One region of the Bacillus infantis NRRL B-14911 genome, then DNA from elsewhere that is predicted to be linked to it. Evidence: riboswitches for the same ligand, from Rfam matches in the RefSeq annotation. Region 1 holds a riboswitch; each other region holds the start of a gene.
The links. A riboswitch is a leader RNA that binds a small molecule or an ion and turns the genes downstream of it on or off. The one in region 1 is predicted to bind thiamine pyrophosphate.
Positions count from the first base shown of each region.

Region 1 (3,902 bases):
AGAAGCCGCACAGGATCCAATCATCAGGGCTGCAATGGGCGGAATGAACGTGCAGCACGCGATTGTTTCCGGTCTTGGTGCGAAGCCGGACGACAGCATGGGCTATCCTTGGACAGCCCGCTATACAGTGGCAAGCGGGAATCTGCTGGCTGACTTCCGCGCGAACCTTAATGCCGAATCACAAGGACGCCTTCAGGCGGTCCGTCTTTATGAAATGACAGAAGACCGCGGGGTCAGGGACATGCTGTCTTTCCTGATTGCCCGTGACACTATGCACCAAAACCAATGGCTCGCAGCAATCTCAGAGCTTGAAGCACGGGACGGCAAGGTTGTGCCTGGCACATTCAACCGCCAGCAGGAAAAGCAGGAAGTATCTTATTCGTTCATGAACTGCTCAAAAGGGACAGACAGTGCAGAAGGCCGATGGGCAAAAGGGCCGAGCATGGATGGACAGGGGCAGTTCGAATATATTGAAAACCCGGAGCCGATGGGGCAGATACCAATTTTGGCGCCAGGCCCGATTTATATTCATGGAACAATGCCGTCTGGACAGACACCGCCTCCATCCCAATTTTAATTACGCATAAAAGAGAAGATCCGCCCCTAATCACTGGCGGATCTTTTTTCGGCTCAGGTAAGTTCTTAACAAAATTAAAAATGTACCTTCAGCAGCTTTAGCTTGCGATCTATGACAACGTAAAAATAAGCGGCAGGACTTTTTGCAGGCTGGGATGATTTCATTTTCCTCATCAGTACCCTTAATGATTCTACAGCAGCAGGCAATATAGCTTCCTCGTCATTTCCCAACCCGTTTTTTTTAGCAGCAAGGAGTACTTTATTCCACAATTCTGCAGATGCTTCATCATCCTCCATAAGATAACGTGCCATGCAGGCAAAAGCATCAGGGATAGCTTTCATGGACATCCTCCTCATTAAGAGTCTCCATAAAACATATGCACTTCAAGAACAAATGTTCTTGTTTTTGGTCTTGTGCAAGTTATTGTTTGATTATTTTTCAGGATGAGTTATTCTAATTTCATCTGAATGGCCTGAACTTATAGGGAATTTCCTTTTCCTGAAGGGGAGGAAACAGAATTTAACGTTAATTAACTGATATGCTTTTTCGTCTTGGGAGGTATTATGGAGAACTGGATTAAAGATGTGATTGAACAATTCGGATATGCAGGAATTTTCCTGCTGATTGCGCTTGAGAACATTTTTCCCCCTATCCCGTCTGAAATTATATTGACATTTGGCGGCTTCATGACGGCACAAACAAATATTACTGTTATTGGAACGATTGCAGCGGCTACCCTTGGCTCGACAGTGGGCGCTGCTTTGCTATACGGGGCGGGCCTTTTACTGAGCCGAAACAGGTTTGAGAGAATGATAGACAGGTGGGGAGGCATACTCCGCCTGAAAAAGGCTGATTTAGATAAAGCTTTTGGATGGTTTGACCGCTACGGTTATTGGACAATTCTGATATGCCGGATGATCCCGCTGGTAAGAAGCCTGATTTCCATTCCTGCCGGGATGGCAAAAATGAACTTTCCGCTGTTTCTGCTATTTACAGTCATCGGCACATTGATCTGGAATACAATCCTTGTAAATATTGGAGCGGCCTTTGGTGATTCATGGGAAACGGCAGTGGGGTATCTGGATATGTATTCTAATGTGGTGTATATGCTGATTGCGGCGGCTGTTATTGGCGCAGCTTTCTTTTTGATCAGGCGCAGGAAGAAATAAACATTGTCTTTACTTTTGACAGTAACAAAGTTATGATGATTCTTAATTGGATATTGTGTGACTGCTAGGGGTGTCCGCACAGGCGGGCTGAGAGGAAAACCGATGTTTTTTAACCCTTTGGACCTGAACTGGATCATGCCAGCGTAGGAAAGTAGAATGAGCAACAGTACTTTTTTTATGTGTGCAAAAGCCTGGTCCTTCTTTCATATGGGGACCGGGCTTTTTTAGTGGGGATCAAAAGAGCAGTAATCTTAAAATTGATTGGAAGCCTATATCAGTTCCTTCTTGATAGATTCCTATACCAGCAGGAATTAACGGTAAAATGGCCGGCACTTCATTTTAAAAACTCTAAGCCAGGCCGTTAAAGGTCTAAACAGCCTTATATCCAAGATAAGTTAATACATAAAAGCACTGGGGGAGCCGGAGGAGTCCGGCTGAGAGTGGGCCTTTTTCGGCCCTGACCCTTATACCTGATCCGGGTTATGCCGGCGGAGGGAAGTGCGGGATTTTATGCTGCGGCTGGCAAAGAGCCGGCATGTTAACCCCTCCGCCTCCATTCCCTCAGTGCAAATTAGCATGGAGGGATTTTTGTATGGGTAAAACACAAAGATTAACTGCTGCTGCAATGATGGCTGCAGTGGGAACGCTGTCAGGCAGCATGCTGTATATTCCGCTTGGCTTTACAAAAGTATTCCCGGTCCAACATCTGCTGAATGTGCTGTCAGCCGTATTGCTTGGCCCTTATTACACCGTGGCACAGGCGTTATGTATATCGCTGCTCAGGAATCTAATGGGAACCGGCTCAGTATTTGCTTTTCCAGGGAGCATGGCAGGTGCGCTGCTTGCAGCGCTTCTCTACAGCAGGACAAAAAAGCTGTCGATGGCCTTTACTGGGGAAGTGATTGGCACCGGCATCATCGGTGCGCTCCTTTCATATCCGCTTGCCACCATGATCATGGGGCAGAAGGCCGCACTATTCGGCTTTATTCCGCTCTTTATCTTCAGTTCGACTGCCGGAGCCCTACTGGGAATCATTATTTTGGCCATTCTGAAGAAAAAACGGACACCGATTTTCGAACAGGTCAATTTAAAGGATGAGGAGAATGAAGATGGACGAAAGAAGAACAGAATCCAGCACGGATGAGATATTAATAGGATTGGAAGAAAAGCTTCCGCCGGGAAAAACCGTTTTATATGGGCTCCAGCACGTTTTTGTCTCGAATGTCTGGCTGGATCCCATCTTTGTGGCAGCTATGATCGGACTGCCATTTGCATTATCGGCTAATATGGTGAACAGCATCTTCATTGCAGCCGGTATTGTCACCTTTATACAGGCGACAAAGCTGGTCCGCCTGCCGATCATTCAGGGACCGTCAGCTGCATTTGATGCAATTATGATTTCAGCCGGCAAGGCGAATGGGCTTGCTGCAGCAACCGGGGGCATCCTGGTGAGTGCCGCCATTGTGTTCCTTTTATCAATAACCGGGGTGCTTGGGCGCTTGAGGGCCCTGTTCACACCAGTCATCTCCGGGACCGTCATTTTCTTAGTCGGGATCTCGCTTGCCGGGTTCACTTTGCATGAATTTCTGGGAGGCTCTCCGGGTGATGAAGGGTTTGCCAGTCCATCAACCCTGCTGCTGTCGATAACAACAGCTTTGATTGTCCTTGGCCTTTCTTTGTTCGGAAAAGGTCTTTGGAAGTCTTTTTCGTTTTTGATTGCTTTGATTGCAGGCGATGCACTTGCTTTTTCGCTGGGAAAAGCTGATTTTGCCATGATCAAGGAAAGTGCATGGTTTGGCCTTCCACAGTTGCTTCCGTATGGACTTACATTTGAATGGGCAGCCTTCCTGACCTTTTTCATTGCGTATCTTGTGGCTGTAATAGAGGCAATGGGCGTTTATCAGGCGTCCTCTGCGATGCTGAAAACGGAGCTGACAGCCAAAAGGATCCGCGGCGGTTTTGCGGGAGAGTCGGCGGGCTCTTTTGTGTCAGCGTTGATCGGCGGATTTCCGACGACAGCTTATGCGCAGAATGTCGGCCTGCTGCGTTTGACCGGGGTTGGCTCAAGATACCCGGTCATGGCTGCTGCTGTCATCTTCCTGGTGCTCGGGCTTGTGCCTAAAGCGGGCGCACTCCTGGCTCTGACGCCGGCCCCG
Region 1 is NC_022524.1:2,707,409-2,711,310, reverse strand. Features, by position in the region: gene N288_RS13740 (manganese catalase) at 1-577, shown strand, start outside; gene N288_RS13735 (hypothetical protein) at 652-918, opposite strand; gene N288_RS13730 (DedA family protein) at 1,141-1,746, shown strand; TPP riboswitch at 1,803-1,913, shown strand; TPP riboswitch at 2,150-2,260, shown strand; gene thiW (energy coupling factor transporter S component ThiW) at 2,339-2,890, shown strand; gene N288_RS13720 (solute carrier family 23 protein) at 2,856-3,902, shown strand, end outside.

Region 2 (3,902 bases), 280 kb from region 1:
GAATCTTCTATATCGTCACACTTCTTTTAAGGCTTGCAGCAGCTTCCTTTATATCTGCAGCCTGGCTGATGCTTGTGATGACAGAAACGCCGTCTGCCCCGGCCAGAATAACAGCACGTGCATTGTGCGGTGTGATTCCGCCTATTCCTACAACTGGTATTGTGATAGCAGACTCTCTCAATTCCTGTATGAGAGCCATTCCCTGAATCGCCTTGGCATCTGCTTTTGTTGACGTCGGATAGATGGGGCCAAGACCCAGATAATCTGCGCCAGCCCTGACAGCTTCGTTCGCTTCCACAAGTGTATGGGCAGATACCCCCAAAATCTTATCCCCGATTTTCTCCCGTACTGCTTCGGCCGGCTCGTCCTCCTGCCCAATATGGACGCCGTCTGCGCCGATTTCACATGCCAGTTCTATGTCATCGTTGATGATAAAAGGAATGCCCCCTGTCCTGCACATCCGCTGAAGCTGCTCTGCAAGCACGTATTTTTCTTGCCTGCCAAGACATCCTGCCCCTTTCTCCCTGTACTGAAAAAGGGAGATCCCGCCTTTAATCGCCTCTTTCATAACCATATCCGGATTCTTAGTGCAGTTCGTGCTTCCCATGATAAAATAGACCTTTAACAGCTCTTTCATTCTTTGACTGTCAATTCGCGCCATATGCCAAGCCCTCTGCTTTCTGTCTATTGTTATATGCCCAGTGGTTTGTCGGGCCGTGGCCGCTCCCAAGGAGAAGATCATCTTCGATGGCTGCCTGGATGAAGTCTTTTCCAAGCCGGACACTCTCCTTTACAGAAAGCCCCTTCGCCAGTCCTGCCGTGATTGCTGCTGAAAAGGTGCAGCCGGTCCCATGGGTATTGACTGTATCCACCCTCCTGCCTTCAAACACATCAAAGCTGCTTCCATCAAAAAGCAAATCAGCAGCAGCTTCTTGATTTCCTGTTTCATGCCCCCCTTTAATGACTACATTGTGAGCGCCGAGCGCACATAATCTCCTGGCAGCTTCTTTCCGTTCGGCTAAAGAAGAGATTTTCATGCCGGTTATTGCTTCTGCTTCAGGAATATTAGGGGTGATGATTAGTGCGAGCGGGAGTAAATGTTCCTTCAGGGCTGCCATGGCGCTTTCCTGCAGGAGGCTAGCCCCTCCCTTGGCAATCATCACAGGATCGACGACCACCTTTGTCCATTGATAATGGCTGATAACAGCAGAAACAGCTTTAATGATGTCTGCATCAAAAAGCATGCCCGTTTTTAAAGCATCCGTCCCCATGTCGCTTCCAATGCTCTCTATCTGTTTACCTACAGCTTCGGCCGTCATCGGGAAGACCGCCTGCACGCCAGTGGTATTCTGAGCGGTGATTGCTGTCAGTGCTGACATGCCATAGACACCAAGTTCCTGGAAGGTCTTAAGGTCAGCCTGGATTCCGGCTCCGCCTCCACTGTCCGAACCCGCTATTGTCAATGCTTTCTTAATATTCATTTATATTTCTCCTTTGAGGACAGTAATGTCCGTCCTGTTTTCAAGATCCTCACCCTTAAGCAGGGCAAGGCTGTTAAGCAGCTCTATTTGAAAGGTTCCAGGTCCTTTGTTTCCCGCTGCTTCTGCAGCCATTTCTGCCGCTGCAGAGTATACAGCCAGCGCAGCCGCCGCGGCTTTCAGTGAGTCTGATTCAATTGCATGGAAAGCGCCTATGACCGATGACAGCAGGCAGCCGGTTCCTGTAACTTTTGTAAGGAGGCTGCTTCCGCCACTGATCCGGACAACTGTTATTCCATCAGAAATGATGTCCTCCTTCCCTGTAATAACAGTTACGGTGTTGAACAGTTTTGCAGCAAGAAGGGCTGTCTCTTCCGGGTTGCCGGCTTCCCCGCCGTCAACACCTTTAATTTCTCCTCCTTTTCCGGCAAGGTGAGATATTTCGGCTGCATTGCCGCGCAAAATGGAGATCGGCAGCTCTTCGAGAAGGTTTCTGCCTGTTTCAGTCCTGTAAGCTGTTGCACCTGCCCCGACCGGGTCAAGGATGATCGGCACTGAGTTTCTGCCCGCTGATTCTCCCGCAAGTTTCATAGATTTTACCACAGGGGAAGTAAGAGTGCCGATGTTCAGGACCAGCGCCCCTGCAATGCCGGCCATATCGGCAGCTTCTTCTGCAGCATGAGCCATGACAGGCGATGCCCCCAGCGCCAGCAGGCCGTTAGCGGTAAAATTGGTGACAACCATATTGGTGATATTATGTACAAGCGGCTTTTCAGCCCTAAGCTTTTCCAGCATCACTGCTATCTCTATTGTATTCATTCCCTTTTCTCCTTTCAGCAGCAAAAAAGCCAGGCCCTGAAAAGGACCTGGCAATTGTGCATAAAAATATAGCAAATAGTTCCACTTCGCTACTTTCCTACGCTGGCATCATCCAGATCAGGTCCAAAGGGTTAAAAAACGGGCCAGTTTTTCTCTCAGCCTGCTTTCCGCAGGCACCCCCAGTAGTTGCTTATTAGATTGACAATTACATAGTATCTTTTTTTGTCCCCGGCGTAAAGCGATAATCATTTACTAAACCATTTCTGCGGCAAAATGATAGATTGGCAGTTCAATGAAAACGGAAGTCCCTTCTCCTTCATTGCTCTCGGCCCAAATTTTACCATTATGCCTTGCGATGATTTCCCTTGTAATCGAAAGTCCGATGCCATTTCCGGCCGTCCTGCTGTTACTGCTTGCCTTGGTATAGTTCCTGTCAAAAATAAATGGAAGCCTTGCAGCCGGGATGCCGCTGCCGGTATCTGACAGGCATATCCTGACACTTCCGCCCTGGGATGCCAGCCTGGCGCTAAGGATCAAACCGCCAGTCTCTGTATGCCTGATGCTGTTTGAGACCAGATTGGAGAAGGCCTGCAGCAGACGGGCGGGATCTGCCTCCACCAACGGAACATTCTCAACATTCGTGTTTTCCAGATCCAGGACAAAATAAAGTCCTTTCTTTTCGGCTTCAAATTTAAATTGCTTCCTAATATTGACCAGCATCTGGCCAAGGGGCAAATAATCCATCTCAAACCGTATTTGGCCAGCCTCCATACGGGAAAGATCAAACAAGTCGCGGATCAGGACATTCAGTTCATTCAGGCGGCTGACACTTCGCTGAAGAAATTCTCTTTTTTGCTCTTCTGATTCGGCAATACCCTCCTGCACAGCTTCTATATAGCCCTTAACGGCAGCAAGCGGAGACCTTAAATCATGAGAGATGTCTGATAATATAGTGTTCTTTGCCTGCCTTGAGCGGTCGAGTTCTTTATTGGCCCTCTCCAGGCGGATATTTGCTTCATTCAGCTCTTCGGTCCGCCGGGCAACCCTTGCTTCCATCCTCTCATACAGATCTGCATTTTCCAAAGATATGGCTGCCTGAGAGGCAATCAATTCAAGAACCCGGAGATTTTCTTTTGTGAATGCATGCGAAATCTGGTTGTTTTCCAGGTACATCATACCCTTTACTTCACCCTTATTCAGGATCGGCAGGCAAATGAGCGACTTCAACAGCATCCTTTTGACATAAGGATCCCCTGAAATCAGACTGTTTTCACAGGCATAATCAAGAATGATTCCTTCTCTGCTCAGCTCTGCAAGTTCTATTGCCTGTTCGGACAGCATTTCTCTTCCTTGGACCGGCTCGAAGCGTTTTGGCCGTTCACCCCCACCGGCATACTCCCCGATCGTCCAAATTCCATCCCGTTTAAAGAGCAGAATCCCCCTGTCTGCTCCGCTGTAATGCATGGTAACCTCCATTAGCCGGGCCAGCAGATTTTCAAGCACTACTTCCCTGGATATGCTCTGGGCGGCGGAAACAAGGGCATACTCATCAAACTGAATGGAATGACTGGTTTCCGGTTCCTTCGGTAAGGAAATTTTAACCTT
Region 2 is NC_022524.1:2,426,360-2,430,261, forward strand. Features, by position in the region: gene thiE (thiamine phosphate synthase) at 8-661, opposite strand; gene thiD (bifunctional hydroxymethylpyrimidine kinase/phosphomethylpyrimidine kinase) at 648-1,481, opposite strand; gene thiM (hydroxyethylthiazole kinase) at 1,482-2,297, opposite strand; TPP riboswitch at 2,375-2,488, opposite strand; gene N288_RS12145 (ATP-binding sensor histidine kinase) at 2,550-3,902, opposite strand, start outside.
Region 2: another riboswitch for thiamine pyrophosphate. It lies ahead of thiM (hydroxyethylthiazole kinase); the one in region 1 lies ahead of thiW (energy coupling factor transporter S component ThiW).

Region 3 (3,902 bases), 1.2 Mb from region 1:
AATTCAATGAATTCGCTGACATGATGGTTGAGAGCTTCTGTACTGGCAATTTTCCCATAATCCACTGTATTCGTTAACCCGCTTCCTGCAGACCGGAAATCAGGCAGCCCGCTTTCTGTTGACATGCCTGCACCAGTCAATATAACCGTATAGCTTGACTCTTTCAGCCACTCTAAAAGCATAAGGACACCTCGCTTTTTTCTCTATTATAAACTTTTCCGGGGTTCAACCATCCGAAAATGGGATAAAAGTATAAAAAAGAATCTTTTAACCGGAAGGATGTTATATATGAAGACTTTCAAAAAGGAAGATTACGAAAAGGAGTATAAAAAATATGAGAGCCGCGCTGCAAAATACTTAAATGATCCGGGCAAAACAAGCGGGCTTCTTTCCAAAGCAAGCAAAAAAGCCGATTCCAGGAAAAATTCCCTATCTGAAGTATGGGACAAGCTTCAGCTCCTGTTTGAACTCATTAAAGCCTACTCAAAGGGACAGTATAGGGACATTTCTGCAAAAACAGCTGTTACGGTCATTGCTGGCATTCTCTATTTTGTGTCTCCCCTGGATCTTGTCCCCGACTTTCTTGCCGGAATCGGCATATTGGATGATGCCGCAATCATCGGCTTTATCATCAAGCAAATCGCCAATGAGCTTGAAAGATTTAAGCTATGGAGAGAAACACAGCCAGACAATATTATAGATATGGAAGAAGACAGCAAAAAAACTCTTGTATAGCAACAAGAGTTTTTTCTTTATTCTATTTCGCAAACCGGTGGTTGCCGATTTCTTTTGTAACGGCCCTTGTGCGGAGCCATTTGCTGTTAGTCTGGTCAGGATTAAAGAAAAACAGGGACTCACCGTCTTTTCTTTCTTCAGTCAATGCCTCCTGGACTGCTTTCTGTGAATCCTTCCCTGCCGGTTTATTGATCATCCCATTGTCCACAGGCTCAAATTGCCTGTCTTCGTAAATAACTTCTTTGACTGTGTCCGGAAATTTTTCGTCCTTCATTCTATTGAGGACCACTTCAGCCACAGCGACTTTTCCGGCATGCGGCTCACCTTTTGCCTCCGCATGCACAAGCCTTGCCAAAAGATCTTTTTCTCCTTTAGATAAGCTGACCTTTTGTTCTGTTATCCGCTTCTTTTTCTTTGGAGCAGACGGAATGATGAGCTTATCTCCGGCAAATATCTTTTCATCCTTTTTATAATTAGCCTTCTGTATATCCTCTGCAGCCACACCAAATTGCCTGCTGAGCTTCGAAAGGCTATCCTCTTCTTTTACAGTATATATATCGACATTATCAATCGTCTTGGCAAATGCTTGTTTTCCGGGATTTTGGACAATCTGGAATGAGATCAGCATGAATGCAGCAATCATTAAGGCAAGATATTTCATGTCTTCTCCTCCATTCAATCTTTTTTCAACATTCCTTACCCTATCACAGATAAAGATTCAGTTCCAAACTTAATTCTTTCCATGGCAGCACAGGGATATATAGGGATAACTCCGAATTTTCCGGAAGAAAGCTGTTTCAATGCCATTGCAGAGAATATCTGTTATAATGGACCATGATTCCCGGATGAATGCGGGAGCTCTGAACGGACCGGCTGCTTTATGCGGCTGTAAATAGGAGAGAATTGTGGGGGAACCGGGCACGGTTGAGACTTTATTTTTACAATAAAGGACCCTTTGAACCTGATCTGGAGAGATGCCAGCGTAGGAAACATATTCTTAATTGATGAATGTTTTTTATTGCGCACGGGTTCTGAAATCCGGGCGCTTTTTTGTTTGCATCGGGATATAAAGGAACAGCACCTCCGCCCGCGGTTGTCCAGAATTAGTTTATGCCATTAACCGGCGGTCTTTTTGGAATAATATCAGAAACAGCATGGAGGATTGATCATGAAGAAATGGCTCAGCGCATTGTGCACTGTCTGCCTGCTTGCCGGCTGCACCGGAGGACAGACTGGTCAGGAAGAAAGACAAGCTGATAAAGGGCAGGACCTGGAAAAGATAACGGTTGTCCTTGACTGGACACCAAATACTAATCACACTGGACTTTACGCTGCCAAAGCAAAGAATTTTTTCAAAGAAAATGGCCTTGATGCAGAAATCATCATGCCTGGTGACGCTGGAGCAGACCAGCTGGTTGCTTCCGGTAAGGCCGACTTTGGCGTCAGCTATCAGGAAAGTATTACACAGGCACGGGTTCAGGGTGTCCCGCTTGTGTCGGTAGCCGCCGTCATACAGCATAATACGTCCGGCTTTGCTTCTCCTGCAGCAAAAAATATCGACTCGCCAAAGGATTTTGCCGGGAAAAAATATGGAGGCTGGGGATCGCCTGTTGAGGAATCTGTTATCGCCTCATTAATGAAGCAGGAAAATGCAGATGTCTCTGATGTTTCCTTTGTTAACATGGGGGATGCCGATTTCTTTACAGCTGTTAAAAGGGATATCGATTTTGCCTGGATTTATTATGGGTGGACTGGCGTCGAGGCGGAGCTTCGCGGAGAAGATCTGAATATGGTCTACCTTACCGACTATTCCGATAAACTCGATTATTATACACCTGTTCTGGCTACAAATGAGAAAATGATCAAAAATAGTCCTGATACTGTCAGAGCCTTTGTAAAAGCAGCATCACAGGGCTATCAGTTTGCAATCAAGAATCCGGAAGAAGCTGCTGATATCCTGCTTGAGGCTGCACCTGATTTAGACGCCGAGCTGGTCAAGAAAAGCCAGGAATGGCTGTCTCCAAAATATCAGGATGATGCAGAACAATGGGGAGAACAGAGTATAGAGGTTTGGGAAAACTATGCCCAATGGATGTATGAAAATAAACTGCTGGACAGCGAGCTGGACGCTGAAAAAGCTTTTACCAATGAATTTTTGCCAGAATAGGAGGAACCATAATGGCCAGTACACTGATCAGCATTCAGATTATACCTAAAACAAAAAACGGGGAAGATGTTATTCCATATGTAGATGAAGCAATTAAAATCATTGCAGAATCCGGAGTGAAATACGAGGTCCATCCACTGGAGACAACGATGGAAGGCGAGCTTGAAGAGCTATTCCGGATCATCGCAAGGATGAATGAAAGAATGATTGCAATGGGAAGCAAAAATGTGATTTCTCAAGTCAAAATTCTGTTTCAGCCTGATGGGATCACGATGGATGACCTGACGGATAAATACAAATGAAGAAAGTGGCTGTAAAAGGATGGAAGCCGGCAGCGGTTCTCCTCCTTTTGTTCATTCTCTGGGAAGCAGCAGTAAGGCTGGCAGAAGTCCCTGCCTGGCTCCTGCCGCCGCCCTCTGACATCATGGCTGAATCTGTGGAAAGCTGGGCCCGTTTTTCCGGCCACCTGGCGTCAACTGTGCTATTATCACTGGCCGGCTTTGCACTGGGGACTGTTTTCGGGCTCACCGCGGCCATCATCCTTCACCGTCTGCCGGCTGTAAGGGAATCTGTTTACCCGCTGCTGATACTATCCCAGAATGTCCCTGTCATCGTCCTTGCCCCTCTCCTTGTCATCTGGTTCGGGTTTGGGCTGCTGCCGAAATTTATTGTCATTATTCTTGTCTGTTTTTTTCCAATCACTGTGGCAGCTTTGGACGGTTTCAGGCAGGTTCCAGCCGAGCTTAAGCATTATATGGCCATGTCAGGAGCCACCAAAAGGCAGCTGTTCTGGAAGCTGGAATGGCCCGGCTCCCTGCCCTCGCTATTTTCAGGGCTGAAAATCTCGGCCACCTACAGTGTTATGGGCGCTGTCATCTCAGAATGGCTCGGTTCGGAAAAAGGGATAGGCGTTTTTATGACTCTCGCCTCCTCCTCCTTCCGGACAGACCGTGTTTTTGTAGCCATATTTGCCATTATGATACTAAGCCTGATTTTCTTC
Region 3 is NC_022524.1:1,488,896-1,492,797, reverse strand. Features, by position in the region: gene N288_RS07655 (NAD-dependent deacylase) at 1-182, opposite strand, end outside; gene N288_RS07650 (YkvA family protein) at 289-735, shown strand; gene N288_RS07645 (cell wall hydrolase) at 758-1,396, opposite strand; TPP riboswitch at 1,633-1,741, shown strand; gene N288_RS07640 (ABC transporter substrate-binding protein) at 1,904-2,902, shown strand; gene N288_RS07635 (thiamine-binding protein) at 2,914-3,204, shown strand; gene N288_RS07630 (ABC transporter permease) at 3,201-3,902, shown strand, end outside.
Region 3: another riboswitch for thiamine pyrophosphate. It lies ahead of N288_RS07640 (ABC transporter substrate-binding protein); the one in region 1 lies ahead of thiW (energy coupling factor transporter S component ThiW).